Linked DNA regions of Marinobacterium aestuarii. The protein of the gene in region 2 binds, or shares a complex with, the protein of the main gene of each other region. Links are inferred from orthologs where the notes say so. Each region holds a gene or a part of one and is shown on either strand. Other genes may lie near its edges. The genes, in order: moaD and moaE.

Region 1 (15,153 bases), 2.0 Mb from region 2 along the record:
CCACCACAGGGCCCGGCAACAAGCGAATGCGCCACAAAAAAGGCAGCTGAAATGCCAGCTGCACGAAGCCCGCCACCAGTACGCCCCAGGCCAGTGCGAAAACCGGCCGCTCAAACCATTCACTGAACAGCAGCGTGGCACCAATCAGACAGAGGTTCAGCAGCACCGGCGTAAAGGCCGGCACCGCGAAGCGCTCATAGCTGTTGAGAATAGCCCCGGCAAAGGCCGTCATGGAGATCAGCCCCAGGTACGGGAAGGTGATACGCAGCATTTCCGACGCCAGCTCGTAGCGCTCGCTGTCGTGCATATAGAAACCGGGCGCAAAGATCGCCGTCAGCACGGGAGCTGCCACCACCGACAGCACCGTTATGCAGATCAGCACCGAACCCAGACTGCCCGCCACCCGCGCCACCAGTAGCTGCACATCAAACAGCGTGCGCTGGGTACGATACTCGGACAGCACGGGGACAAAGGCCTGAGAAAAGGCACCCTCGGCAAAGAGCCTGCGCAGAAAATTGGGAATCTTGAAAGCAACGAAAAAGGCATCGGCACTGCCGGAGGCCCCAAAATGGCTCGCCACCACCACATCACGCACCAGACCCAGGATGCGCGATAACAATGTCATCAACCCAACCAGACCGCTGGAGCGCAGCAAACCCGCACTCTTTCTGGTTTCTCTACCCTCGTCTGCCACGATCCCTATCCCCAAGCTGCAAGGCGCTGTACAATGCGCTGCATCTTACTGCGTCGTAGATAATAATTCCGCTACTTTATTGACAGTCTCACGTCAAACAGGAATAATCTCGCGTCTCAATTTTCGGCGTTTACTGCCGATGATTTTCCAAACAACTTTGAAGGAGCCGGACTGTGGCAAATTCCGCAGGATCTCGTAAACGCGCTCGCCAGTCGGAGAAGCGTCGCCAGCATAACGCTAGCCTGCGCTCCATGGTGCGTACTTACATCAAGAAAGTCGTTAAAGCGATCGACAGTGGCGACAAGGCCACAGCTGAAGGCGCGTTCAAAACCGCCCAGCCGATCATGGACGGCTCTGTAAACAAGGGTCTGTTCAACAAGAACCAGATCGCTCGCACCAAGAGCCGCCTGAACGCACGCATCAAGGCACTGGGCGAAACACCAGCCGCCTGATGTACCGCAGGGCCCATAAAGCCCTGCCACAAAAAAACCGGCCAAGGCCGGTTTTTTTTATGTCTGCAATCCGCGATATAGAGACCGCACACGCTCACACTACTCGCAATACTCGCCCCGACCAGCAGGGCCCGACGACCAGCCCCATCAGGCCAGCGCCAGGTTATCGCGATGTACCAGCTCCACCTCAGCCATATAACCGAGCAACGACTCGATCATTGAGCTTGGCTTGCCGATCAGCTTGCGCGCATCTTCAGCACCGTAATTCGCCAGCCCGCGCGCGATGATCAGCCCCTGCTCATCCTGCAGAACCACCATCTCGCCGCGCGAGAAATTCCCGGACAGACTGCGCACACCGGCCGGCAACAAGCTTTTACCGCGCTCACGCAACGCCGCCACAGCACCCGCATCCAGCACCAGAGTGCCACGCGCCTGCAAATGCCCCGCAATCCACTGCTTGCGCGCAGCCTCAGGACTGCGCTCAGGCACCAGCAGCGTGCCCACAGCATCACCCGCCTTGAGCCGCAGCAGCACATCCGGCTCACGCCCACTGGCAATGACTGTCACGGCACCACTGCGCGCCGCCAGGCGCGCAGCGCGCACCTTGGTCGCCATACCACCGCGACCCAGCTTGCCACCACCACCAGCCATGGCGATCAGCGCATCATCCTCTGCCCGCGCTTCGGATACAAAGGCCGCACCGGGATTGGAGCGCGGATCAGCCTCAAACAGCCCCAGCTGATCCGTCAGCAGAATCAGCCCATCCGCCTCAATCAGGTTGACCACCAGAGCACCGAGCGTATCGTTATCCCCAAAGCGGATCTCATCGGTAACGACAGTGTCATTCTCGTTCACCACCGGCACCACACCCAGGCGAATCAGCTCACCCAGGGCCGCGCGGGCATTGAGATAACGCCGCCGATTGGACAGATCTTCATGCGTCAGCAAAATTTGCGCCGTGTGAGTGCCGTGGCGCTGGAAATTAGCCTCATAGGCCTGCACCAGCCCCATCTGACCAATGGCCGCCGCGGCCTGCAAACGGTACATTTCGTGCGGGCGGTTAGCCCACCCCAGACGCGACATACCCTCAGCAACCGCGCCCGAGGACACCAGCAATACTTCCATGCCTGCAGCACGCAGAGCGGCCAGCTGATCAACCCAGCGAGAAATCGCCTCCTGATCAAGCCCGCGACCGTCATTGGTCAGCAGCGCGCTACCGATCTTTACGACCCAGCGCCCGCCCGTTTTCAGCCTGTTCCTACCCGTGGACACCCGTGAATCCTCTAACTAGTTACTAGCGAGCCCATTCGACATCAACGTCGAACTCGTCATCGTCGAAATCATCCCAGTCATCATCTTCACCCGAGCGCCGCGCCCGAATAGCCATACGCATCGCTTCGACACACTCACGCGCCTCGGCATCGATCTGCAGACGGGTATCACGCTCAACATCGAGCAAGTCCGGGTCCTGCTGAATTTCCAGCGCACGCCTATCAAGGAAGCCCTGAATATCCTGAACCAGAACCTGCACGCCCTCCTTGTTCAGCGCCGAGATGCGATACACAGGCCCTTCCCAGCCCAGCGCATCAACCACCGCCTGACAGCGCTCTTCCTGCTCTTCTTCAGGCACCAGATCCAGCTTGTTCAGCACCAGCCAGCGCGGCTGAGCTTCCAGCGTCGCGCTGAATTTTTTCAGCTCAGCCACCGCCACACAAGCCGACTGCGCAGAGCCCTGCTCATCCCAGGGCGCCATATCGACCAGATGCAGCAACAAGCGGTTGCGCGCCAGGTGACGCAGGAATCGAATACCCAGACCCGTGCCTTCTGCTGCTCCTTCGATAATGCCCGGAATATCGGCAATCACGAAGCTGCGATGACTTTCGGTACGCACCACACCCAGGTTCGGCACCAGAGTCGTGAAGGGATAGTTGGCCACTTTCGGCTTGGCGGAAGACACCGAGCGAATAAAGGTCGATTTGCCCGCATTCGGCAAGCCCAGCAGACCCACGTCCGCCAACACCTTGAGCTCCAGCTTCAGGTTACGCGCCTCGCCCGGAGATCCATTACTGGTCTGACGCGGCGCACGGTTAACTGAACTCTTGTAGCGAATGTTGCCAAGGCCATGAAAGCCCGCCTGGGCCACTTTTTCAATTTGCCCTTCAACCGTCAGATCCGCCAGCACTTCACCGGTATCCTGATCGACAACCGTGGTACCTACCGGCAGCTTCAGCACAAGGTCTTCACCCTTGGAGCCGGTACACTGACGCGTCATGCCATTCTGACCGTTCTGCGCCTTGTAGTGACGCGTAAAACGAAAGTCGATCAGCGTATTCAGGCTGCTATCCGCCTCAACAAATACCGAACCGCCATCACCACCGTCACCACCGTCGGGGCCGCCTCTGGCAACGTACTTCTCGCGCCGGAAACTCATGCAGCCGTTACCACCTTTACCGGCTTCCACCGAGATCAACGCTTCATCGACAAACTTCATTAAAACCTCCCCGACGGGTCAGGATCCTGCACTGAATATAGCGCGAACACTGCCCGAATAGCCTCACACACACGACACCACGCACAACCGCGAGCCTCAACAGGCCCGAGACCCGGCGCCGTCATGAATGACGCAACCGCCGCTTTGCACATGCAAATACAGTAAATCACAGCCCTATACGAAAAAAGCCCCGCACAGGCGGAGCTTTTTCGAACATCAAAGTGCGCTTCAGGCAGGTACGATACTGATGTACTTACGCTTCTTTTCGCCTTTGATTTCAAATTTTACTACGCCATCCGCTTTCGCGAACAGAGTGTGGTCCTTGCCCAGACCAACATTGGTGCCGGCATGGAACTTGGTGCCACGCTGACGAACCAGGATGTTACCTGCAGCAACAACCTGACCACCGTAGCGCTTCACACCAAGGCGTTTCGATTCTGAGTCGCGACCGTTACGAGTCGAGCCACCAGCTTTCTTATGAGCCATTTTCTATCTCCTGATCTGGGTTGCGTTAAGCACTGATGCCAGTGATCTTCACTTCAGTGAACGACTGACGGTGACCCTGACGCTTCATGTGGTGCTTACGACGCTTGAACTTCAGGATGGTCACTTTCTTGCCACGGCCGTGCTCAACAACTTCAGCAGTTACCTTGGCACCATCAACAACCGGCGCACCTATTTTGATGTCATCACCGGCGCCAACCAGCAGCACACGGTCAAATTCTACATTGGAACCCAGTTCTGCAGGCAGCTTCTCGAGCCGTACAGTCTGTCCTTCCTGAACGCGGTACTGCTTACCACCGCTAACGATTACTGCGTACATTTCTCTCTCCAGGTCATGCCCATCCGGCTACTGTTGAATAACAACCTACTTCTAAGGGCGGAACCCTATGATAGGGAGCAAATTTGGATGAGCTCAGGGCGGGGGATTCTATAGTAAAGACACCTCAAACTCAAGCCCGACGGCCGCGAATTATAGCGCCCGCCAGCAAAGCGTAACCTGGGGCCCCAAGGCCGGCGTCCGAGGCCATTAGACTGGCACTTTCTTGACACCCTTGCAGGCACCCCCTAGCATGCGCGCTTATCATTCGTACAGCCGACGACCCTCCCCACATGCAGCCACATCAGCTAAATCCGGCGATCGAGCCGCAGTTCGAAGCCGTTAATGACTACATTCTCAACCATCTGGGCTCCACGGTCCCGCTGGTCGAGAAGATTGGCCACTATATAGTTGAGAGTGGTGGCAAGCGCCTGCGTCCGCTGCTCGTATTACTGAGCGCCAACGCCTGTGGTTACCAGGGGCGGCAGCATATTCCCCTGGCGGCCATTGTCGAGTTCATTCATACGGCAACCCTGCTGCACGATGATGTGGTCGACAATTCGGATCTGCGCCGCGGCAAGGATACCGCCAACGCCCGCTGGGGCAATGCACCGAGCGTGCTGGTCGGCGACTTTCTTTACAGCCGCGCATTTCAGGTTATGGTCGAAATCGGCAATATGGACATCATGCACGTCATTTCCAATGCCACCAATGTGATTGCCGAAGGCGAAGTGCTGCAGCTGCTGAACTGCAAGAATCCGGATACCACCGAAGACGCCTACATGCAGGTTATTATCGGCAAGACCGCCACCCTGTTTGAGGCCGCGACCGAAACCGGCGCCATTCTCGCCCAGGCTTCGACCGCCGAACGCGATGCGCTGCGGCTTTACGGCCGCCACCTGGGAATCGCCTTTCAGCTGGTCGATGATCTGATGGATTACCTCTCCAGCGCCGAGGAAATGGGCAAGAATGTCGGCGACGATCTGGCCGAAGGCAAACCCACCCTGCCGCTGATCCAGGCCATGAAAGCCGGCACCGACGAAGAGCGCCAGCTGATTCGCCAGTGCATTCGCAAGGGCGGCCTGGACGACCTGCAGCCGATTCTGGATATAGTGCAGCGCACCGGCGCCATCGACTACACCCGTGCCGCCGCACAGCGTGCCGCCGCAAACGCCTGCGAAGCGCTTGCAGCACTGCCCGCCAGCTCTTTCAAGGATACCTTGACACAGCTGGCCGAGATCGCGGTCAACCGCACTCACTGACACCCAAGGCAGGACCCGAGCGCCTGAATCGCAGGGGTATCGGGCGTCCTGACAGCGCCACTGCCGGGTCTGATCGCGCCCACCACAGCGCCACCCAGGCAGAAACAAGCCCCAAACAGTGCTTCAGGGCGTCCGACCCGCTATAATCGGCGGATATTTTTAGCTGAAACCTATAAGACTTTCCCATATGACAAAAGCTTCTTCTTTCGATCGCAAAGACCTGCTGAGCTGCGGCCACGGCGAAATGTTCGGCCCGGGCAATGCCCAGCTGCCGATCGACAACATGCTGATGATGGACCGAGTCGTTAACATTTCCTCGGAAGGCGGCCTCTATGGCAAAGGCGAAATCATTGCCGAGCTCGACATCAATCCGGACCTCTGGTTCTTCCAGTGCCACTTCCCGGGCGACCCTGTCATGCCGGGCTGCCTGGGCCTGGATGCCATGTGGCAGCTGGTTGGATTCTTCCTCGGCTGGCGTGGCAACCAGGGCCGCGGCCGCGCGCTGGGCTCAGGTGAAGTAAAATTCACCGGTCAGATCCTGCCGAGCGCCAAAAAGGTGACCTACCACATTCACCTCAAGCGCGTGATCGAGCGCAAACTGGTCATGGGTATCGCTGACGGCTCCGTGTTTGTTGATGGCCGTGAAATCTACACCGCCAAGGACCTGCGCGTAGGCCTGTTCACCACCACCGACAACTTCTAGCAGGCGCCCGGGGCTACAGGCCACAGGCCTGAGCCCCGCCCAATCCCGATAAAACCTAATTCAGGTAGCCTTCAGAGGCGCTTTATCGGAGAATAGGCGGTCTGTATATCCGCAAAGAACATTACCTTAGTGAAACACAAGAGGCCTCACATGCGTCGTGTCGTTGTTACAGGTATGGGGATTGTGTCCTGTCTGGGCACCGACAAGGATTCCGTCCTCAGCGCCCTTCAAGAAGGACGTTCCGGTATCAAATTCCAGGAAGAATACAAGGAACTCGGCTTTCGCAGCCAGGTTGCCGGCAGTATCGACCTTGACCTTGAATCCCTGATCGACCGCAAACTGCTCCGATTCATGGGCAATGCCGCCGCCTACGCGTACCTGGCCATGGACCAGGCCGTGAAGGATTCCGGCCTGAGCGAAGATCAGGTCTCCAACGTACGTACCGGCCTTATCGCCGGCTCCGGTGGCGCTTCATCCGCCGATATCGTTGAAACCGCGGACATTCTGCGCACCAAGGGCGTCCGTCGCGTTGGTCCTTACCGTGTCACCCGCACCATGGGCAGCACTGTATCCGCCTGTCTGGCCACGCCCTTCAAGATCAAGGGCGTGAACTACTCCATTACCTCTGCCTGCGCCACCAGCGCACACTGCATCGGTAACGCCATGGAGCAGATCCAGCTGGGCAAACAGGACGTGGTCTTTGCCGGTGGCGGTGAAGAGCTGCACTGGTCCCTGAGCGTGATGTTTGATGCCATGGGCGCACTGTCCAGCAAATACAACGACACGCCGGAGAAAGCCTCCCGTGCCTACGACGCCAACCGTGACGGCTTCGTCATCTCAGGCGGCGCCGGCATGCTGGTACTCGAAGACCTCGAGCACGCCAAGGCGCGCGGCGCCAAGATCTACGCCGAACTGGTAGGCTATGGCGCAACCTCCGACGGCTACGACATGGTTGCACCGTCCGGCGAAGGCGCCCTGCGCTGCATGCAGCAGGCGATGGCTACGGTTGAGGGTCCAATTGACTACATCAATTCCCACGGCACCTCTACACCGGCCGGTGACATCCAGGAACTGAAGGCAATGAAGATGGCTTTCGGCGACAAAATGCCGACAGTCAGCTCCACCAAGTCGCTGACTGGTCACTCCCTGGGTGCTACAGGCGCACAGGAGGCGATCTACTGCCTGCTGATGCAGGAAAACAACTTCATCTGCGCCTCTGCCAATATCGACCAGCTCGACCCGGAAGCCGAAGGCCTGCCGATCGCCACCACGCGCATCGACAATGCCAACCTGGAACGCGTGATGTCCAACAGCTTCGGCTTTGGCGGCACCAACTCCACCCTGGTGTTCGAAAAGTACAAGGGCTGAGCTTAAGCCTGCGCACTGCCTGAATTGCCAGCCACGAAAAAGCCGCTTTTTAGCGGCTTTTTTGTGCTTTCACTATAGATACAGCAACTCAGGCACCGATCTCGCGCATTTCCTGCTCAATCCAGGCCACCGATTCGCGGTGCACGTCATCGACGCTGCGCTCCACCGTCGCCAGGGGCGCACCGATACGCACCTGCACTACCCCTGGAAACTTCACAAAGCTCTTGCCCGGCCAGTAGAGCCCCGCATTGTGCACTATGGGCACAACCGGCACCTGGCTGTCGACCGCGAGCATGGCGCCACCCTTGTTGAATCGCCCCATCTCACCCACCTTGACCCGGGTTCCCTGGGGAAATATCAGCACCGGCACCTGCTGCGACAGACGATCACGCCCCTGACTCAGCAGCTGCTTCAAGGCACCACGGCGCTGACTGCGATCCAGCGCAATGGGTTGCAGCATGGCGAGCGCCCAGCCGAAAAAGGGCAGCTTGAGCAGTTCCTGCTTCAATACCACCGACTGGGGGCGCACCAGCGTCTGAAAATACAGGGTTTCCCATTCGCTTTGGTGATTGGCCACCACCACATAGGCGCCGCTGCGGGGCAGATTTTCCAGCCCCGACACTTCAAAACGCACGCCGCAGCAAATGCGCAGCCAGATCATGTAAAAGTAATTCAGCACCGTAAACAGCTTGAAGCGGGGGCGGAACGGCAATGCCCAACCCACCAGCAGGCAAAACGCCGAATACAAAATGGTGACCGGATAAAAGCCGGCATAGAACAGGGTCGCACGCAGGTAATGCAGCGGTGTCGCTTTAGGCATTTTCAGCCTCCTGTAACCGGCGGGAAAAAGGCGACTTCATCGCCATCCGCCAGGGAGGTCGATACGCTGACCATTTCCTGATTAACTGCAACCAGCAGGTTCGGCGCCTTGAGCACTGCCTGCCAGCGCTCGCCACGCTCGGCCACCAGATAATCGATCAGCTGATCGACGCGACCGAGCGTCGCAGGACACTGCAGCTCCTCGGCATCCAAACCAAGCTGTTCCCGTACGCGGGCAAAATAAACCAACTGCAATTTCATCTTATTCCTCTACCTTCCAGTGCCCGCTCTTGCCACCTTTCTTTTCCATCACCCGCAGGCCCGAGATGATCATGCCGCGATCGACCGCCTTGCACATGTCATAGAGCGTAAGCGCCGCGACACTGGCGGCCGTGAGCGCCTCCATCTCCACCCCTGTCTGCCCGGACAGCTTGCAGGTAGCGGTAATTTCGATACGGTTATGTTCCGGCACCGGCACCAGATCCACCGCCACCTTGCTCAGCATCAGCGGGTGACACAGGGGTATCAGCTCCCAGGTCCGCTTGGCGGCCTGAATGCCCGCAATACGTGCCACCGCCAGTACATCGCCCTTTTTATGACCGCCACCCATAATCAGCTGCAGTGTTTGCGGCAGCATTTCTATATAGGCCTGCGCCACAGCTTCGCGGTAGGTTACATCCTTGTCGGATACATCCACCATATGGGCGTGCCCCTGGTCATCCAGGTGCGTAAGTTTGCTCATGGCGCCTCCAGGTTGCGCTTGTTGATCAGAGGGTTGGCATACATCTGTCGCATGATGTCCTGAGCACCGGGCTCCAGCTCATCCAGCCGCTGCTGGAAAGCCGCGCGCTGTTCGTCCGTGACCTCACTGGCAGCATCCGCCGCAATCAGGTTGGAGGAATGCAGCTGATAGTTGGCAATGATTTCACGGTCAATCAGGGCTGCCAGCGCCTCGGGGGACTCGAACTCCCCCTTGATGGGCTCACCAAAGGCGACATGCACATCCCCCTTGAGACCCGTGATGCCCTTGACGATACTGTCCAGATCTTCGTACTGCCCCTTGGCATAGCAGCCATCGCTGGCTCTGGCGTGCAGTTCCCGCGCCTTGGCGGCATCGCAGGGATCGTATTCGTAGGAAATGGACACCGGCACCAGATTCAGCCGGGTAATGGCCTCACCAAAAGAGCGCTGCTTGCGCTGGGACATGTAGAACATCTTCAGAATGGCAGGATCGGTGCGATCATTACCGTCCTTGGCACGCCCTTCCCGCTGCGCAATCCAGATGGAGGCGCCTTCACTAATGCTGTGATCGATATAGGCGGATAGCTGGTTCAGTGCCGTCATCATCTCGCGGCCACGGGCCGAGCGGTTGACGATAAAGCTCTTGTTGAGCCGCATCAGATCCGATACGTAGCCCTTGCGCAGCAGGTTGTCGCCAATGGCGATGCGCGCCGTATTCATGCCCGCCTTGTACAGCACCCAGTTAACGAACGCAGGATCCAGCGCTATATCGCGGTGATTGGAGATAAACAGGTAAGCCTCGTCCGGATCGAGCCGCTCCATGCCTGAACAGGTCATGCGCGTCGTACTGCGGACGATCATCTTTTCCATATATTTCGCCACGCGGGCCTGAAAATCACGAATCGTTTCCACATCGCCTATTTCACGCGCCAGCGCCATGCGCACCAGCGGGCGCAACAGCCAGCCAAAGGCTCCGGCCATGCGCGGAAACTGATAACGGGTCACAACCCGAATAAATTCTTCGTTATACAACAACCGGTTGAGCACCTCTGCCACTTCGGTGTCGCGGTACGGACGGATCTCTTTAAACGGATCCTGCAGCGCGGTATTGTCGTCGCTCATGGTGCTCTCTAATTATCGTGATTGGGTTCAGCTGGGCGCTATTTTACCCGCTGAGAGGGGCTTTTGCAGCGCCCTCAACCCAGCAGTTCCGAGAACGGAATAAAGCCCACCAGATCACCTTCGGCAACCCGGGTATTCGGTGACACAACCACCAGCCCCTGTGCCCAGCTGGCAGAAGACAGCACACCGGAGCTCTGGTTCGAAAATGGGCAGGCGCGCCCGCCCTCCAGCCGCGAACGCAGATACTCCTGACGACCACCCGGGCGAGGCCGCGCAAAGCCCGCCGGCACCTGCAGCATCAGCGGCGGCTCGACAAGTGCCCCCTGCAGGCGCAGCAGATAGGGCCTGGCCAGCAGACAAAACGTCACCAGCGCTGACGCAGGATTTCCCGGCAAGCCGAAAAAGGGCACCTGCCCCACCCGGCCATACGCCAGTGGTTTGCCAGGCTTAATCTGCAGGCGCCACAGACGCAGCTCACCGAGGGACTCCACCGCCGCCTTGACATGATCTTCATCACCGACCGAAACCCCGCCGGTGCTGATAACGCAATCCGCCTGGCTCGCAGCCTTTGTCAGTGCCGCCCGGGTCGCTGCAGCACTATCGGCCACCAGACCCAGATCCAGCACCTGAATGCCGAGCTGCCGCAGCAGGCCCGTCAGCAGATAGCGATTGGAGTTGTAAATCTGCCCAGGCTTGAGTGCAGTACCAGGTTCTACCAGTTCGTCGCCGGTACACAGCAACGCCACCCGCAAGGGCCGCGTGACCAACACTGTGGCAACACCGGTAGATGCCAGCACCCCCAGATCCGCTGGCTGCAGCCGCGTTCCCGCCGCGACCACCACGGCACCTGCGGCTATATCCTGGCCGCGCGGGCGTACATTGTCGCCAGCCTCTGGCTGCACGCTAAAATGCACCAGGCCATCCACAAGCTCGGCCTGCTCCTGCATCACCACAGTGTCGGCGCCTGGCGGAATTTCAGCACCGGTGAAGATACGCACTACCGTGCCAGGCTCCAGCGGTGCAGGCGCGGAACCTGCCGGAATGCGCTGACTGATACGCAGCCCCGCCTTCGCCGCATCGCCATGAAAGCAGGCATAACCATCCATGGCGCTGTTGGCCGCCGGCGGTACATCCACAGCCGCAATAACGTCCTCGGCCAGCACCCGCCCCACCGCATCCATCAATGACAGCCGTTCGACGCCTGTAATGGGTTGAACATCTGCCAGCAGCGCCTCAATGGCCTCCTCTACCGGTATCAGCCCAGGCTTTGCGTCAGGCGTAGCATCAGAGCCCTGCATGCCTTATACCTGTTCCTGTGCGTGACGCATCAGCATGTCGACGAAATTGCACGGACGATGCCGCTTGTCGAGCTGCTCGACAATAATGCGATCCCAGCCGGTACGACAGGCGCCGGTCGACCCCGGCAGGCAGAAAATCAGCGTACCATTGGCCAGACCCGCTACTGCGCGGGACTGGATGGTCGAGGTGCCGATTTCCTCAAATGACAGGCTGCGAAACAGCTCGCCAAAACCCTCGATCTGCTTGTCAAACAGCGGCTGCAGCGCTTCAGGCGTCGAGTCGCGGTGTGAAAAACCGGTACCGCCGGTGCTCAGCACCACATGGATGCTGGGGTCTGCAATCCAGGCGGACACCTGGGCCCGCAGCTGATAGACATCATCCTTGACGATGGTCCGCGCCTGCAGCTTATGCCCGACCGCCTCCAGCCGATCCACCAGCGTCTGTCCCGAGGTATCCGTCTCCAGCGTGCGGGTATCGGATACGGTCAGCACAGCAATGTTAAGTGCAACAAAATCTGCGTCGTCGCTGCAACGTCCCATAAAAATCTCCTGAAAATTGTTGAAACTGAATCTCTGTCAGCAGGCGCCCGGGCTGGCCAGGCGCGCCCTTGTGCGCAACAATGGCGCCCGTGCTACATAAAGCCCGACGCTGCGCGCCCAACACTTTGATACACAAAAAATTATTCCTGTATCAACCCAGAGCCACCCATAAGGAAAGAGCCTCACTGCCATGTACATGATCCTGAAACACCTGCACCTGGCTGCAGTCACCCTGAGCATTTCACTGTTTCTGCTGCGCGGCTACTGGATGCTGATCGGTTCAGGCTGGCAGAACAGGCGCCTGATGCGCGTTATACCGCACCTGGTGGATACCGTCCTGCTGCTCAGCGCCACGGGCCTGGCCCTGACGCTGCAGCAATATCCATTTGTGAATGACTGGCTCAGCGCCAAGCTGCTCGCCCTGGTGGCCTACATAGTGCTCGGCATCATCGCCCTTAAGCGCGGCCGGAGCAAGACCAGCCGCACCCTGGCCTTTGGTGCCGCACTGGTCACCTTTGGCTATATCGCCTGGGTTGCGGTCACGCGAGATCCGACGCCCTGGCATTAATACCAGGGCAGGCAGGGTTCTGGAGCAGAATCAGAAACGCTCGTACAGCTGGCGCACCAGGGCAACCAGTTCGCCACGCCAGGGACGCTGACGAATGCCGAAGGTACTGAGAAGCTTGGTGCATTTGAGCACCGAGCTGGCGGGACGCTCAGCCTCGGTGGGGAAATTTATACTGGCAACCGGCATCAGCCGCTCCACCTTGAGCGCCTCGTACTGGCTCGCCGTGGCGATGATGGCTTCACTGAAGGCGTAGCGGGTGGTGATCTCGGCGCCACAGTAATGGTAAGTGCCCCAGGCGTCGGCACCGCACTTGAGCTGTTTGACGATCGCCAGCACCACGCGGGCAACATCGGCCGCCGCCGTCGGGCAGCCACGGCGATCATCCACCGAGACCAGTTCCGCCTCGGTGCGCGCCTGTTCCAGCGTGCGAATCAGGAAGTTGTGTCCACTGCCACTGAAGACCCAGCTCACCCGCAGAATGATGTGCCTCGCATGGGCGCGACGCAGTAATTCCTCACCCTGCCACTTGCTTTCGCCGTAGACGCCCAGCGGGCGCACGGCATCGTTTTCACGGTATCCGCTGGCGTAGTGGCCATCGAAAACATAATCCGTGGAAAGGTGGATGAGGGGAATATCCAGCTCGGCGCAGGCGATTGCCAGCTGCTGCACCGCCTCGGCATTGAGACGCATGCAGTGCTCGCGCTGCTTTTGCGCAGCGTCGGCCCGGTTAAAGGCGGCACAATTGATAACATAGTCAGGCTGATGCTGTTCGAGCTGCTGACGGACCTTCGCCGTGTCCGTGATATCCAGCTGCCTGCGTGCCAGGCCGATCACATCAAAAAAGACATCCGCGCCCGCCTGGCCAACCAGCTCACGCCCGACCTGACCATTAGCTCCCGTTATCAGAATACGTGCCGGCCGACTGAAGTAATCACTGGCCATAATGCGATGTACAAACCTCCACTGGGAGCAGCAAATTCAGAAATACGCGAATGCGATGAAAGAATTTCACCTTACCACAGAACCCTGTCCGACAATACAGCCGCAGCGCTGTACTTTAAGCCCCTGTCCTGCCCCGATCAGGCGCCGCGCCAGCGGCCGCAACCCGGGTAACAGAAGGCCCCGCGGCGACTAATACCCCTTCCGTCCCCCACAGTTGCAGCCATGCAGCTAAGCTGCATTTAAAGGCTGAATGCCTTATATTATTTTCTGACTTCTGAGTCAGTTTTTGTTGACTTCAAAGTCAGATTTAATCTAAAGTCGGTCCATAGGCTAATAATTAAACACACAGCAGGAGGTTTTCCTTGATCAGGTTCTTACTCAATCAGGAACTGCGGACAGAGAACGATCTCGACCCGAACGTCACGGTCCTCAATTATCTGCGGGAAAATCTCGGCAAGACCGGCACCAAGGAAGGCTGCGCTTCGGGTGACTGCGGCGCCTGCACCGTCGTCGTCGGCGAGCTGGTGAACGACCGTATTCGCTACCGCACCCTCAATTCCTGCCTGACCTTCGTGTCTGCACTGGATGGCAAACAGCTCATCACCGTGGAAGGCCTCAAGCACCAGGGACAGATGCACAGCGTGCAGCAGGCCATGGTCGACTGCCACGGCTCACAGTGCGGCTTCTGCACCCCAGGCTTTGTCATGTCCTTGTTTGCGCTGCAAAAAAACAGCCCGCAGGCCGACAAGAGCGCCGCCGAAGAAGCCCTGGCCGGCAACCTCTGTCGCTGCACCGGCTACCGCCCGATTCTGGACGCCGCCGCCAGCAGCTGCACCGCCGCACCCCAGGATCAGTTTGATCAGCAACACGAGCAGACGCTATCCCGGCTGCGCGCCATTCAGCCAGATACCACCAGCACGCTGAACAGTGCCGGTCGGCAGAGCTTTTCGCCGCTTACCGTGGCGGATCTGGCCCAGCTGTACCAGGACAACCCGCAGGCCCGCCTGCTGGCCGGCGGCACCGACCTGGCACTGGAAGTCACCCAGATGCACCGCACCTTGCCGGTCATGATTTATGTCGGCAATGTGGCCGAACTGAAACAGGTCGAGACGTTTGATGATCGCATCGAGATCGGCGCCGCCGTGCCACTGACCGATTGCTACGACGTTCTGACCCACGAATATCCGGATTTCGGTGCCATGCTGCATCGTTTCGCATCACTGCAAATCCGTAACCAGGGTACCCTTGGCGGGAATATCGGTAATGCCTCACCGATCGGCGATTCGCCACCCGCCCTTCTTACACTAGACGCGCAGATCGTTCTGCGTCAGGG
Region 2 (15,019 bases):
GTTAAGGTTCAGCGTCGCTACCACGTCGTATTCAGCCGGGCGCAGCAGTATCTGCTGCAGCATGGCATCGGCAATGACATCCTTGACTACGATCTGCTTGCCGGATTTTGGGCTCTTGAAGCTCATCCAGGGGCCGCCATCCAGCAAGGTGGCGCCAAATTCTTCCTGGGCCAGCTCGTAACCCCAGTCCTTGAAGGCACCTTCAGTGAATTTCATGATATTGCCCTTGTGCACCAGGGTCACAGAGGCGCGATCGTTATCCACCGCGTATTGCAGCGCCTGACGCACCAGCCGCCGTGTCCCCTGACGGGACACCGGCTTGATGCCAATACCGCAATTCTCGTCAAAACGGATCTTGGTAACGCCCATTTCCTCTTTCAGAAAGCGAATAACCTTGTCGGCTTCCGCCGAACCCGCCTTCCACTCCACCCCGGCGTAGATGTCTTCCGAGTTTTCACGGTAGATCACCATGTCCACATCCTGCGGGTTTTTCAGAGGACTCGGTACCCCTTCAAACCAGCGCACAGGACGCTGACAGACATACAGATCCAGCTCCTGGCGCAGCGCCACGTTCAGCGAGCGGATGCCACCACCGACTGGCGTGGTCAGCGGGCCCTTGATGCCCACCACAAACTCCCTGAACGCAGCCAGAGTCTCTTCCGGCAGCCAGGTATCCTGATCATAGATCTGCGTCGCTTTCTCGCCGGCATAGACCTCCATCCATGAAATTTTGCGCTGGCCGCCGTACGCCTTGTCGACTGCAGCATCCACCACCTTTATCATCGGCGGGGTGACGTCAACACCGATGCCGTCGCCCTCGATATAGGGGATGATGGGGTTGTTGGGGACATTCAGGGAAAAGTCGGCATTGAGCGTGATCTTTTCGCCTTTGGTTGGCACCTGAATTTTCTGATATCCCATTCTCTACTCCACTGAATACATTCGTAGTAGTATCGCCCGACTGAGTATACACAAAGGCAATTCTGCCGCTATCGCACTATAGCCCATCAGGTCCCATGTCCCAGCTGATCCTGTTCAACAAGCCTTTTCAGGTACTGACCCAGTTCACCGATGACCAGGGTCGCAAGACGTTGGCCAAATTTATCCGCCAAAAGGATGTCTATGCCGCCGGCCGGCTCGACTATGACTCCGAGGGGCTGCTGCTGCTAACCGACGACGGTGCCCTGCAGCATCAGTTGAGCCATCCGCGTCACAAGATGGAGAAGACCTATCTGGCCCAGGTCGAGGGTGAGGTCAGCGAAGCGGCGCTGGCGGCCCTGCGCAAGGGCGTGGAGCTCAAGGATGGCTTCACAGCACCGGCCAAAGCCGAGCGGGTCGAGGATCCGAAACTGTGGCAACGCCATCCGCCGATCCGCCAACGGGCAGAAATTGCCACCAGCTGGATCGAACTGCGCATCACCGAAGGGAAAAATCGCCAGGTAAGACGCATGACTGCGGCCGTCGGCTTTCCGACCCTGCGCCTGATACGCACCGCCATAGGCCGCTGGTCACTGGATGGCCTTAAGCCTGGGGAATACCGCAGCATTGAAGCCCCGTCACCCGTGCAAGGCAACAGCAACGCCACAGTCCGCGCGCCTGGCGGCGAACAAAAGCGCCCCGGCCAGAAACCCGCGAATGGAAAAAGCAGAGGAAAAACAACCACCAGCCGAAAAACACCCAAGCGGCGCTAGAGCGGCACTATCCGTTCAACAGAGCCCGGCGGCAGCATGGGCTCTTGCGGCTTATGGCTTACATGGCTTACTGCTTATGGCTTATGGCTTACGGCTTACGGCTTACGATTCACCATTTTTCCGCCGCATCCAGGTCAGTGCCCTTTTGCTCGACCCAGCGCGCCTCATCGCCCAGCAGTTCCTTTTTCCAGAAAGGCGCATCGCGTTTGAGATAATCCATGATGAACTGGGCGGCCTCAAACGCCGCCACCCGGTGGCGCGAGGCCACACCGACGTAGACGATATTATCGTTGCCCAGCAGTTCGCCAATACGATGAATCACACACACCTGCCCCAGTGGCCAGCGCTCCCGGGCCTGGGCAACAATTTTGACCAGCGCCTTTTGCGTCATGCCAGGGTAATGCTCGAGGAAAATACCCCGCAGCCGCTCGGCGCCTTCAAGCTCGCGCACAATGCCGGTAAAGGTGACGATAGCGCCGCAGCTGGCATCCTCGGCACGCAGCTGTGCGTGTAGACCGGCGATATCAAAGTCCTCGGTTTGAATACTGATAAAATCACTCATGCATGACTCCTGTTGCGGGCGGGAAAAATCATAGCATTAATGCTATCGTGTGCACCCCTTGAATTGGCGGATATGAAACCGATGTGCTGGACGCCCCACGCAACCGTCGCCACCATCGTGGAACGGGATGGTCGTTTCCTTATGGTTGAGGAAAACTCCGACGGCAAGCGAGTATTTAATCAGCCCGCAGGCCATGTCGAGGAAGACGAAACTATCGTAGCGGCCGCCGTGCGTGAAACCCTGGAAGAAACTGGCTGGCAGGTGCGCCCGGAATCCCTGGTCGGGCTTTACACCTACAAGGCGCCGTCCAATGGGGTAACCTATTACCGTTTCTGCTTTGTTGCGACGCTGCTTGCGCGGGGGCAAGACTACAGGCTGGACGATGACATCATTGCCACCCACTGGTTCAGCCGCGACGAGCTACACGAGCGCCACGATCAGCTGCGCAGCCCGCTGGTACTGCAGTGCATTGATGACTACCTGGCGGGACGGCGTTATCCGCTTGAATTTGTGACAGAACATTCTGCCCTGAGATCCGATCCGACATCACCATGAGCGAAAACACCCACACCAAAGTAATCGTCGGCATGTCCGGCGGCGTCGATTCCTCAGTTTCAGCCCTTTTGCTCATGCAGCAGGGGTATCAGGTCGAGGGCCTGTTCATGAAAAACTGGGACGAAGACGACGGCACCGAATACTGCACCGCACTGGCGGATCTCGCCGATGCCCAGGCCGTCTGCGACCGCTTGGGGATCAAGCTGCACCAGGCCAACTTTGCCGCCGAGTACTGGGATAACGTGTTCGAACACTTCCTGGATGAATACCGCGCGGGTCGCACGCCCAACCCCGATATTTTGTGCAACCGGGAAATCAAGTTTCGCGCCTTCCTCGATTACGCCGGCGAGCTGGGGGCCGACCTTATCGCCACCGGCCACTATGTGCGCCGCCAGGATCAGCACGGCCATACCCGGCTGCAAAAGGGGCTGGACAACAACAAGGATCAGAGCTATTTCCTGCACCAGGTCGGCGAAGCTGAACTGGCCAAGACCCTGTTCCCGGTGGGCGAGCTCGAAAAACCCGAAGTACGCCGCATCGCCGAAGAGCACGACCTGGCCACCCATGCCAAGAAAGACAGCACCGGCATCTGCTTTATCGGCGAACGGCGCTTTGCGGATTTTCTCAAGCAGTACCTGCCCGCCCAGCCCGGTGCTATCGAAACCCCGGACGGCGAGGTCATAGGCCAGCACAATGGCCTGATGTACTACACCCTGGGCCAGCGTCAGGGCCTGCGCATCGGCGGCTTGAAAAACCACCCGGAAGAACCCTGGTTTGCCGCCTTCAAGGATCTGGAGCGCAACGTGCTCATCGCCGTACAGGGCAAACAGAACGATCTGCTGTTCAGCGACTGGCTCAGCGCCACTGAAATTTTCTGGATCAATGGCCAGTGCCCGCCCCTGCCTCACCGCTGTAAGGCCAAGGTGCGCTATCGCCAGGCCGATCAGGACTGTGTGATCGACGCAGCCAAAGATGGCAGTTACAGGGTGCGTTTTGATCAGCCCCAGCGCGCCGTGACACCCGGCCAGTCCGTGGTGTTCTACGACGCAAAGACCTGCCTGGGTGGCGGGGTCATTGAAACCACAGGTAAAACCGGCTCGGAGTAAGCGCTTAAGATGTCACGCCAACAGGATCAACAGGCCATCGCCCTGGCCGCCATGTGCCAGGCCGCAACCCTGGTGGATCAGATCGCCACTCGCGGCATGATTCCGCAGAACAGCTTCGAAGCCAGCCTCTACAGCATTTTCGTCACAACGCCGGACTGCACTGAAGATATATTCGGGGGTGCCCATGACCTGCCCCACAATCTGCATCTGGGCCTTAAGACTCTGGGTGACTTCATCGATAAGCGCCGGGGCGATCAGAACCGCAACCTGATCAACTATGTGCTGAGCATGATCACCCTGCAGGCCAAATTGGCCTCCAACAAGGAAATGCTTGCAACCCTCGGCAGGCGAATCGATCAGATCAGCCAGCAGGCGCAGTATTTCAATGGTCAGGATGGCGATCTAATGGACAACCCGGCGGTGTTCACCCACACCAACGTAGTGGCCAATATCGCCAGCCTGTATCAGGAAACGATCAGCACCTTCAGTTTTCGCATCAACGTGGGCGGCGACCCGCGCCATCTGCAGAATGCCGACAATGCCGCCAAGATCCGTGCGCTACTGCTGGCCGGCATTCGCGCCGCCATGCTCTGGCAGCAGGTCGGTGGCCGCCGTTGGCAACTGCTGTTTTTCAAGCACCGGGTACGACCCTCACTGCAGCGCCTGCAGGCCCCGCAATAAGGCGAACCTGCAGACTAATACCCCCGGACCTAAGGTTCACCCGGGCGGCTCGTCTGCAGATCTGTGCATAAGTCATACGCGGGCGCTGCATTTTCGGTATAATGCGCCCACTTTTTTAACCCTACAGTCACAGCGAGACGTTTCATGGAGCTCTCTGCCCTTACCGCCATATCCCCCATCGACGGCCGCTACGGCAGCAAAACTGCTGACCTGCGCGCCTTTTTCAGCGAATTCGGCCTGGTCCGCTTTCGTGTCGAAGTGGAGATCCGCTGGCTACAACAGCTGGCCAACCACCCCGGCATCGTCGAGGTGCAGCCCTTCAGCGCTGCCACAGACGCGCAACTGAACGCTATCGTCAGCGAATTCAGCGAAGTCGATGCCCAGCGCGTCAAGGACATCGAGCGCACCACTAACCACGACGTCAAGGCCGTTGAATATTTCATCAAGGAAAAATTCGGCAGCAACGACGAACTGGCCAAGATCAGCGAATTCGTGCACTTTGCCTGCACCTCCGAGGATATCAACAACCTGTCCCACGCCCTGATGCTGAAAAACGGCCTGGCCGTGATGCAGGATCAGATGCAGCAGGTAAAAGATGCCATCGCGACCCTGGCACGCGATTTCGCCGCCCAGCCGATGCTGTCCCGCACCCACGGTCAGACCGCCTCGCCCACCACCCTGGGCAAGGAAATGGCCAACGTGGCGCACCGTCTGCAGCGCCAGCTCAAGCAGCTGGAGCAGATGGAGTTCCTCGGCAAGGTCAACGGTGCAGTCGGCAACTACAATGCCCACATCTCCGCCTACCCCAATGTCGACTGGCAGGCCTACGCCGAGTCTTTCGTCACCAGCCTGGGCCTTGACTGGAACCCCTACACCACTCAGATCGAGCCGCACGATTACATCGCCGAGCTGTTTGATGCGATCTGCCGCTTCAACACCATCCTGATCGACTTCGATCGCGATGTGTGGGGCTACATTTCCCTGGGTTACTTCAAGCAGCGCACCATTGCCGGCGAAGTGGGTTCGTCCACCATGCCGCACAAGGTGAACCCGATTGACTTCGAAAATTCCGAAGGCAACCTCGGCATCGCCAACGCCATCATGCAGCACCTGGCCGCCAAGCTGCCGGTCTCCCGCTGGCAGCGCGACCTGACCGACTCCACGGTACTGCGCAATCTGGGTGTCGGCTTTGGCCACAGCCTGATCGCCTACCAGTCGGCCCTCAAGGGCATCAGCAAGCTGGAACTGAACGCCGCGCGCATGGATGCAGACCTCGAGAACGCCTGGGAAGTCCTGGCCGAGCCGATCCAGACCGTGATGCGCCGCTACGGCATCGAAGAGCCGTACGAAAAGCTCAAGGCGCTGACCCGTGGTCACACCATGAACCGCGAGACCATCCAGAACTTTATCGACACCCTGGATATGCCGGACGACGCCAAGGCATCGCTCAAGGCTCTGACACCGCAGAATTACATCGGTAATGCTGTGGCACAGGCCGAATCAATCTGATTGATCCGGGCTGAATGAACGGGGCCCCAGGGCCCCGTTTTCAATGGTGGCCGCACTCTGTGCCTGCCTGCGCAGGCCAATCGACGCATAACCCGAACTGCCTTCGGAACTCCCATGCTGAAGAATATCCGCATTGTACTGATCAACACCTATCATCCCGGCAACATAGGCGCTGCGGCGCGGGCCATGAAAAACATGGGGCTGACGCAACTCTGGCTGGTGGAACCGCGTGAATTCCCCCACCCCGATGCCGACTCCCGTGCCGCTGGCGCCAAGGATGTGCTGGATAGCGCCCGGGTCGTTGGCAGCCTTGATGAAGCCATCGCCGACTGCCAGCTGGTAATAGGCACAAGCGCGCGCAATCGCACCTTCGACCTGCCCCAGCTGGATGCCCGCGAATGCGGCATCAAGTGCGCGGCGGAATCCGCTGACGGTGAAATTGCCATCGTCTTCGGCCGTGAAACCATGGGGCTGCATAACGATGAGCTCAAGCGCTGCAACTTCCACGTTTATATTCCGGCCAACCCGGAATACCCGGTACTCAACGTGGCCCAGGCGATACAGTTGCTGAGCTATGAGGTCTGGATGGCCCACGAAGCACCCTCGGTGAAACAGGACAGCGCCCAGTATCCGCGTCAGGGTGAAATGAAGATGTTCTATGAACATCTGGAGCGGGTACTGCGCCTGACCCACTTCATCATTCCGCAGCATGAAGGCCGTGTGCTCGACAAGCTGCACCGCTTTTTCAACCGCAGTCGCCCGGAACGGGCCGAGCTTGGGATGCTGCGAGGGATCCTAACCTCGGTGGAGGAAGTGCTCGGCAAGCATAAAAAGTAAATCACATCGATGTCATTCTCGCTGAAAGACACTGGCCCCGACATGCTGCGCGCCATCCCCTGCAACCTCGGTGGAAGAAGTGCTCGGCAAGCATAAAAAGTAAACGGCTGACAAAAAACAGTCGTCACAACCCGCCTGGCTGTTGTCCCGACAAGGCGCTGCAGGCTAGTCTTGATAACCCCGACGCTGGCCGTTCACAGCCAGTGTCGACACGCAAGCAAGCTGTGTGAATCTGTCCGATAACATTGCCGGGATCCGAACGATGAACAACCAGATCAAGACACTGATGAGCCAGGCCGATGAATTGCGCAACGGCATCCACGACCTGGCCGAACGCACCCAGAACTATCAACTCAATCTCGCCGGTATCGAGCGCTGTGTGGACACTATCAGCCACTGCGTCACCCTGGTGGGCAACAATCGCGTCGCGGCCATCGCCGCCAAGGATCAGCGCAAGATCATGGCTGAACTTGAAGGCGCCGTCGATGAATTAAAGGAGCTGCTGCAGCGCTGATGAACATACTTAACCTGGGCGACCTGACCCCTGAACGCTTCCTGGCCGAATACTGGCAGAAGAAGCCACTGCTTATCCGCCAGGCCTTTCCCGATCTGGAGCCGGTCATCGAGGCCGACGACCTGGCGGGCCTGGCCTGCGAAGAGGATGTGGAAGCGCGCATCGTGCTGCAGGACCCCGCCAGCGATCACTGGGAGCTGCAGCAGGGGCCGTTCGAGGAAGAACACTTTGGCCAGCTGCCTCCATCTCACTGGACCCTGCTGGTTCAGGCCGTGGATCACTGGGTGCCTGAAGCCGCTGAGCTGATGGCACAGTTCGACTTTATCCCGCGCTGGCGTCTGGATGACCTGATGGTCAGCTATGCCGTGGATGGTGGCGGTGTCGGGCCGCACTATGACAACTACGACGTGTTCCTGATTCAGGCCGCCGGACAGCGGCGCTGGGAGGTCGGCGGTGAATTCAACTCAGACTCGCCCAAACGCAGCGATGCCCCGGTAATGATTCTGCCCGAATGGGAGGCCGAACAGAGCTGGGTGCTGGAACCCGGCGACATGCTCTATGTACCGCCGCGCCTGGGACACAGCGGCATCGCCGTGGGTGATGGCTGCATGACCTACTCGGTGGGCTTTCGTGCGCCCTCCCATGGCGAAATCATGCGCAATTTTACCGACTTTGTCGGTGAGCGCCTGAGCAATGAGCTGCGCTACAGCGACCCCGATCTGAAACCTCAGGCCAACAGCACCCAGATTGGCGACGATGCCCTGGCACGGGTGCGCGGCATCCTCAACCAGTACATTAATGACGATGCCCTGCTGGGCGAATGGTTCGGCCGCTGCATGACCGAGCCCAAGTATCCGGACCTGGATCAGCAACCCGAAGAGCCCGTCAGCTGCGAGAACCTGCGCACCTACCTGGAGTCCGGCGGCACCCTGAGCCGTACCGAAGGCGCCCGTCTGGCCTGGCGGCGCAGCAGCAACGGCTGCGAACTCTTTGCCGATGGCGTCCGTTATGCCGGCACCGAAGCACAGGAGTCGCTCTTCAGCGGCATTTGCAACAGCGGCGGCCTGGAGCTGGGCGAGGACATAGACGCGGCGCTGGAGCTACTGACCCAGCTGATCAACCAGGGCATCTTCTACGCCGACGAGCAGGACTGAATAAAGCAGGGGCAAGGTGAAAGGTGAAAGGTGAAAAAGGTAACGGTATAAAACCAGACCCTGCACCCGACACCAGGAACCCATAGCCCGCCCGGCAACAATGCCAACAAAGAATAAAGGCTGCCTCGGCAGCCTTTATTGCATCTTGCATGCCCCAGGCGGGACTATCCCTTAGGGGCCGTTTGCAGCATGGACGGGCGCTGACTGAAACGCTCAAACCAGGCCATAAGGCCGGCATGACCCTCGCGCCAGTTAAAGTCAGGAAAGCGAAAGCTGAGGTATCCCAAGGCGCAGCCCAGAGCTATGGTGCCGATATCGACCCGCTGCTCGTCCGGACCCGCCGAGCCTTCAATCAGCGCAATGTCACGCTCCAGCAGATCCAGGGTACGGGCAATCTTGCCCATCTGGCCGGCTTCCCAGTCATCCCACTGCAACGCCTCTGGACGGGTAATGCGCTCATAGCGCGCCAGCAGAGCCGCATCCAGCAAGCCATCGGCATGGGACTGCAGCACCAGCGCCGCCCAGCGCGCCTCGCCCTGGGGGAAAAGCGTGCCGCCGGCCTGAGCGTCGAGGTATTCGCAAATCACCCGGCTGTCACAGAACACCGCGCCTGTATCGGTTATCAGGGTGGGCACCTGCCCCAGTGGATTGAAAGCCGCGATCGTCAGATTGGGATTCACCGGATTGGCCGCCGCGCTCAGCAGTTCGAGCCGATCAGCCGAGCCCAGCTCATGGGCCGCTACCAACACCTTGCGTACAAAGGGAGATGCCGCCGAATAGTAAAGTTGCATAGAAAATCCCTGACCATCCATAGTTTCGAAGCTGGCAGAATACTCCGGCCCCCGGGACCGAACAAGCCACCCCTGCATCAAAGCACAGCCTCAGTTCTCTTCAATCTTGCTGAACAGCTCATGCAGCTTTTCAGCCCGGCTCAGGCGCTCCGATGCCCCACGCCCGATATGATCCGACACAGAGGCGCAAAGGTAGTTCAGCATACTGAAGCCGGAGCTGTAGGAATCAAACAGGGAGGTACTCTGCACCATGCAGCGCAGCGTCCAGTCTGCCAGATTCACGGTCTTGTCTTCGGTGTGATCGGTCAGATAGAGCACCTTGGCGCCCAGCTCCCGGGCATAGGTCATGACGCGGCTAATGACTTCCTTGCGCCTGCGAAAACCGATCACGATCACCAGGTCCTGCTCGGTCAGACCGCAGAGATCTTTCTCGATCGCCTGGGCCGGGCGCGGCAGCACTTCCACACAGGAGCGCAGCTGTATCAGCTGCTGGCGAAAATAGAGCGCGGGCATGTAGCTGTTGCCATAGCCGATAATCCAGATCTTGGCCGAGGTCTCAATGCACGGAATGATTTCCTGCAGCGCATCCTCGCTCAATGCCTCAAAGCTGCGCACCAGATTCTCCATCTCGCAGTCAAGATGCTGCTTGATTTCACTGCGAAAATCCCCGGCATGGTGATCGAAGGTGTTCAGATAGCGCGGCGAGCCTTCGGACTTGGCCTCACGCACCTGCTTGCGAATCTCGCGAAAATCCTTGTACCCCAGGCGCTTGATCAGGCGGGTTGCCGCGGCATTCGAAGTATCAGCGCGCTCGACCAGCTCGGAAATGGAATGGGTTGCCAGATCACCGGGAAAGTCGATGATGATATCGGCAAGCAGCCGCTCACTGCGAGGCAGCTCTTCATATATCTCACGCAAGCGATCTTCGATTGGCAACTTCATAGATATCCCCCTGTACAGACCCGTCTTGCCGGTTGCCTGAATCCTGATGACGCCATTCTATCTGCTCTGCGCCAGCAGTGCTGCGAACAGGCTACAGTTAAAGCACAAAAATGCCCTGCCCCGCCCCGCGGTGATGTTTTTTTAGCCGTGCCAGCCACGCCCAGCCTGTGCCCGAGCGCACAGAAATCTGGGATTACAGAGTACATCTTTCTCGTTTTCGCTCCGAAGAGCCCTGTATGTAAAGCCCCCATGTCTTGTTCATTCACATTGCACAGGCGCCGAAACGATAATTTGTTTCAAATACAGCCTAACTAAAAATTTGTTTTCACTTTGTATACATTAACAGTTAAATATCAGAACAATTCGGTTTCACTCAGATAAACATCATGCATGATTTTAATGCTGTATCAGTACCTGCATTGATTAACCCAGTTAAAGATGTGGTGCTATTCACTTCTATACCTTGTGCACAAGGACCAAACAAGACTCACCTATATACTTTATGCTCCGCGGCCGTTTAGCTGCACATACAAAAATGCCCCCCGGTTTTCAAATCGGGGGGCATTAGGAGAATCAATTAGCGCTTTCTATTAACCCATCCACTGGGTCGCCTGCGCGAAGGCCAGGAAAGCAATGGCAATGGCAACCCAGATTCCAAACAGTGGCAGGAAGAACTTGACCCACTTGTTCCAGCCCACACCTGCCAGTGCCAGGGTAGCCATAAAATAACCGGACGTTGGATACAGGATGTTACTCAGGCCATCGCCCAGCTGATAGGCGAGCACTGCGGTCTGACGGGTGACACCCACCAGATCTGACAGCGGCGCCATGATCGGCATGGTCACCAGCGCCTGGCCACTGCCCGAGGGAATAACAAAGTTAAAGCCCAGCTGCGATACAAACATGCCAATCGCGGACAGCATGGATGGGAAGCCGCCCACCAGGCCGCCAAGGCCATGTACCAGGGTGTCCATGATATGGCCGTCTTCCAGCACCACGGCAACCGCACGGGCCACACCGCAAATAAAGGCACCGACCAGCACATCGCGGAAGCCTTCGTTAAAGCCTTCACAGATATCCGCAGTCTTAAGCCCGGCAATCAGACCCACAACCACGCCCATAATGATAAACAGGCCCGCCATTTCCATCATGAACCAGTGACGCTCCAGCACACCCCAGACCAGGATGCCAAAGAAGGCAAAGGCAGCCACGGCAGCCAGCTTCTGTCGCGCCGTTGCAGCCAGAACGCCCTCAGTCTCGGCATGCAGGTAACGCTTGCGCTTTTCAGCTTCGGCCGCATCACCGCTCATCAGGCTCAGCTCAGGGTTATTGCGCACCCGGCTGGCATAACGGATCACATAAGCCACACCGGTCAGAAGGATTGCTACAAAGGCCATGGAGCGCAGTCCCATGCCGGAGAATACCGGCAAGCCCGCCAGTTGCTGCCCCAAGCCTGTATTGATCGGGTTGAGCACACCGGCGGTAAAGCCCGCTGTGGTGGCGCAGAGCGCCACCCCCGCCGCCGTGACCGAGTCAAAACGCAAGGCAATCATCAGCGGCAATATCACCGGTACATAGACCAGCGCCAGCTCCTGGGTACCGATAAGGGTTGCGATGACCGCAAAGGTCACCATCAGAACCGGAATCACCACTATGCTGTTGTGCGCAAAGCGACGTGTCAGCTTGTCGACACCGATCTCGATAATGCCGGTACGCCGCAGCACCATGAACATGCCGCCGATGATGAAAGTAAAGAACACCACCACCCCGGCATCCATGAGACCGCGGGGTATGGCGAGCATGAAGTCCTGCAGACCAACCGGTGTCGATTCAATGATTCGAAAGGAATCAGCATCGATGGTGGTACGGCCATTGGGACCGGGAATGCGGTCATACTGACCGGCCGGCACTATGTAAGTCATCAGGGCTGCGATAGCACTGAAAACGAACAGAATGACGTAGATATGGGGCATTTCGAATGATTTTCTGGTCTTCACGTCAACCTCCGGGGCTATCGTGCGGTTACCAGACAGAGACTCAGCCACACCTGGGCTGCTGCTGTTGGCGTCTGCCATAGTATATACACCTCATTTATGATTTTTATTGTGAACCCGTCATTTGGTGCTCATGGTTACCTTGAGTCCGGTCAAGGCGACCACACGCATTGTCATCTTTTCCAAATAGGTTATTCGGGCCTGCCGCCAAGGTGAAACCACCGACGGCGTGCTGCGCTGTCGCGATCCATCACAGACACGAATTCGAAAACCGTGAGCACATCCTTGTGACCAGCCAATGAATGATAATTAATTTTCAAACAAAATAAAAGTGAAAAAACAGTATTGATTAAGCAAAATGATTGCGTACAATCTGGCCTACAAGAGCATCCAAATCGCCCTGATTAATATAAAACAGTCCATGGATACAGCCGACCAATTAACTGACTATTTAGTCAGAATAATGATGAGTTCATATTAACGGAACCGCTAAAAATGAATTAAACATTATCGACACCAGCCCCCGACGCCCTTCGGCGAATAACTGAATATCAATAAGATGGAAATAATGACCATGACCAAGCCTGCAACTGATCTTGCAACCCGCTGGCCTAACCTCGCCGACGACCGCTTTGGCGCCGAGGTGCTGTTCTGCACCGCTGATTTCTTCGCATCAGCCAGCCGCACGCTGTCTCACACTGAGCCCCAGTGGAAGGAAGGACTCTTCGATGACAATGGCAAGTGGATGGATGGCTGGGAAACCGCCCGTCGCCGCACGCCGGGCAATGACTGGGTTATTGTGGCCCTGGGCCACCCGGGCGACATTCAGCGTATCGAGATCGACAACGCCCACAGGGAGTCTTGATAGATGACAACAACACTGATAATCGAACCGCTGGAGCGTACCGCCTTTGCACCCTTTGGGGATGTGATCGAAATGGACGGCAGCAAGAATTTTGCCATCAACGGCGGCGCGACCATACGCTATCACGATATAGGGCAGATATTTGCCGATCCCCGGGATGGTCACGCGGCGATCAGCCTGGCGCGATCACAACCCCTGACCTCACCGTTATCCATCAAAATGCTGGAGCGCCACCCACTCGCAAGCCAGGCATTTATCCCCCAGGCTCAGACGCCCTTTATCGTCGTCGTGGCACCGGCGGGGGAACCGCCTGATAGGCGGGATATCCGTGCCTTTCTCTGCGACGGAACCCAGGGGGTCAATTACCACCCCGGTGTCTGGCATCACTCGCTGCTGGCGCTGGCCCCCGATCAGGACTTTGTACTGATCGACCTCATAACGCAGAAGCACAACTGTGATGAGCACCATTTAGCGCCTGACGCGCAGCCTGTGCTGGACTTCACACAGCTGCTGTGTGACTAAGAGTCCTTGGCCGGGTGCCCGTCGGCAACAGACGCACGGCGCGGCACCTCGCTCAGAGCTGGCTATCGACTGGGTCTGAAACAGATTCAGTGTGCGGCCCTTTCACCCCAAATATCCTCCAGCCGCGAAACGCGCCTGCAGGCGGTTTTGTAGTAGCGATAGCGGATGGGATTCTTGATGTAGTAATCCTGATGCCCTTCCTCCACGGGATAGAAACGCGAGGCATCCAACACCGGCGTGACGACCGTGCTGTCGGAAAATTCGTTCACAACCTGCTGGCGGGATGCTTCTGCCAGACCGCGCTGGTTTTCATCCAGCACAAAGATAGCACTCAGGTAGCTGGAGCCCTTGTCACAAAACTGACCCCGGCTGTCGAAGGGGTCGACGTTCACCCAGTAGAGGTCCAGCAACTGCTGGTAACTGATCACCTTGGGGTCGTAGGTGATTTCAATCGCCTCGTAGTGGCCTTCATGATTACCGTCATACACCGGGTTTTCCAGAGTACCGCCGGTAAAGCCGGAGACCACATCCGTCACCCCCGCCTGGGGCTGAAACGCCTGCTCCATGCACCAGAAGCAGCCACCGGCGAAAATGGCCTTGTCGGCCAGCACCGCTGAAGGCTGCAGTGCGCCCAGCAGTGCCAAAGTTGCGATTGCGCGAATCTTCATGGGGTCTACCTCGGTTGAAAACAGATTGAAAGTTATGCAATGAGACTGCGTCACGCAGATCCCGTTCAGCCCAGCACCGACTGATTACCCAGTTGGCCCAGGACCCCATACACAGGCGACATAAGATAACGGTATAAACAACAGGCGACGGGACGCCACCAGCAGGTGCCCAAATCAGATGCCCGCTCTTGGGCAGAGCGCTGGCCCGCAATTAGCCGCTCTCACCGGTTGGAGGCGCAAGAACATTCACCGGCCGGCCGTCGAAAAAGGCCACCAGGTTTTCAAACGCCTGGCCGAAGTACAGCTCATAGCCCTCGCGCTCCACATACCCCAGGTGGGGACTGCAGAGCACATTGTCCATTTTCAGCGCCCAGTAGTCGGCGTCGATAACAGGCTCCTGTTCATATACATCCAGCGCTGCCCGGCCAGGACGGCCGAACTGCAGCGCCCGCTGCAGAGCGCCGGGCTGCACCAGTTCCGCCCTGCTGGTATTTACAAAAAGCGCATTGGCTTTCATGCGGATCAGATCCTCGTAATGCACAAGACCGCGCGTATCGGCATTCAGGCGCACATGCAGGCTCAGCACATCGCTGCGGGCAAAAAAGTCATCCTTGCTTGCAGCCACACC

What was found.
Region 1: the proteins of moaE (region 2) and moaD are in contact, whole or in part, in a crystal structure (PDB 1FMA), measured with the Escherichia coli proteins. The link is inferred for Marinobacterium aestuarii from one-to-one orthologs.

Annotation. Positions count from the first base shown.
Region 1 is NZ_CP015839.1:4,809,630-4,824,782, forward strand. What follows is about bases 7,242-10,198. They hold moaD (molybdopterin converting factor subunit 1), read right to left. Parts: upstream 8,871-10,198; coding sequence 8,613-8,870; downstream 7,242-8,612. Other genes in these bases: fabB (beta-ketoacyl-ACP synthase I), read left to right, coding at 7,242-7,790; A8C75_RS21100 (lysophospholipid acyltransferase family protein), read right to left, coding at 7,879-8,610; moaC (cyclic pyranopterin monophosphate synthase MoaC), read right to left, coding at 8,872-9,351; A8C75_RS21115 (1-acyl-sn-glycerol-3-phosphate acyltransferase), read right to left, coding at 9,348-10,198. In the rest of the region: murein biosynthesis integral membrane protein MurJ, read right to left, coding at 1-625; rpsT (30S ribosomal protein S20), read left to right, coding at 868-1,146; proB (glutamate 5-kinase), read right to left, coding at 1,294-2,418; Obg family GTPase CgtA, read right to left, coding at 2,441-3,637; rpmA (50S ribosomal protein L27), read right to left, coding at 3,866-4,123; rplU (50S ribosomal protein L21), read right to left, coding at 4,149-4,460; ispB (octaprenyl diphosphate synthase), read left to right, coding at 4,751-5,719; fabA (bifunctional 3-hydroxydecanoyl-ACP dehydratase/trans-2-decenoyl-ACP isomerase), read left to right, coding at 5,907-6,422; more of fabB, read left to right, coding at 6,573-7,241; more of A8C75_RS21115, read right to left, coding at 10,199-10,472; A8C75_RS21120 (molybdopterin molybdotransferase MoeA), read right to left, coding at 10,547-11,770; moaB (molybdenum cofactor biosynthesis protein B), read right to left, coding at 11,774-12,310; A8C75_RS21130 (SirB2 family protein), read left to right, coding at 12,501-12,878; rfbD (dTDP-4-dehydrorhamnose reductase), read right to left, coding at 12,909-13,820; xdhA (xanthine dehydrogenase small subunit), read left to right, coding at 14,183-15,153. UniProt on the Escherichia coli protein: Involved in sulfur transfer in the conversion of molybdopterin precursor Z to molybdopterin.
Region 2 is NZ_CP015839.1:2,783,107-2,798,125, forward strand. Bases 528-3,350 are described here. They hold moaE (molybdopterin synthase catalytic subunit MoaE), read right to left. Parts: upstream 2,254-3,350; coding sequence 1,801-2,253; downstream 528-1,800. Other genes in these bases: icd (NADP-dependent isocitrate dehydrogenase), read right to left, coding at 528-921; A8C75_RS12185 (pseudouridine synthase), read left to right, coding at 1,017-1,691; A8C75_RS12195 (NUDIX hydrolase), read left to right, coding at 2,326-2,808; mnmA (tRNA 2-thiouridine(34) synthase MnmA), read left to right, coding at 2,805-3,350. In the rest of the region: more of icd, read right to left, coding at 1-527; more of mnmA, read left to right, coding at 3,351-3,914; high frequency lysogenization protein HflD, read left to right, coding at 3,924-4,595; purB (adenylosuccinate lyase), read left to right, coding at 4,740-6,104; tRNA (cytosine(32)/uridine(32)-2'-O)-methyltransferase TrmJ, read left to right, coding at 6,219-6,941; A8C75_RS12220 (hypothetical protein), read left to right, coding at 7,204-7,455; A8C75_RS12225 (ribosomal protein uL16 3-hydroxylase), read left to right, coding at 7,455-8,609; A8C75_RS12230 (glutathione S-transferase), read right to left, coding at 8,774-9,400; A8C75_RS12235 (MurR/RpiR family transcriptional regulator), read right to left, coding at 9,491-10,342; A8C75_RS12240 (YfcC family protein), read right to left, coding at 10,933-12,339; A8C75_RS12245 (hypothetical protein), read left to right, coding at 12,911-13,201; A8C75_RS12250 (ureidoglycolate lyase), read left to right, coding at 13,205-13,723; peptide-methionine (S)-S-oxide reductase MsrA, read right to left, coding at 13,810-14,391; A8C75_RS12260 (D-2-hydroxyacid dehydrogenase family protein), read right to left, coding at 14,603-15,019. UniProt on the Escherichia coli protein: Converts molybdopterin precursor Z to molybdopterin. This requires the incorporation of two sulfur atoms into precursor Z to generate a dithiolene group. The sulfur is provided by MoaD.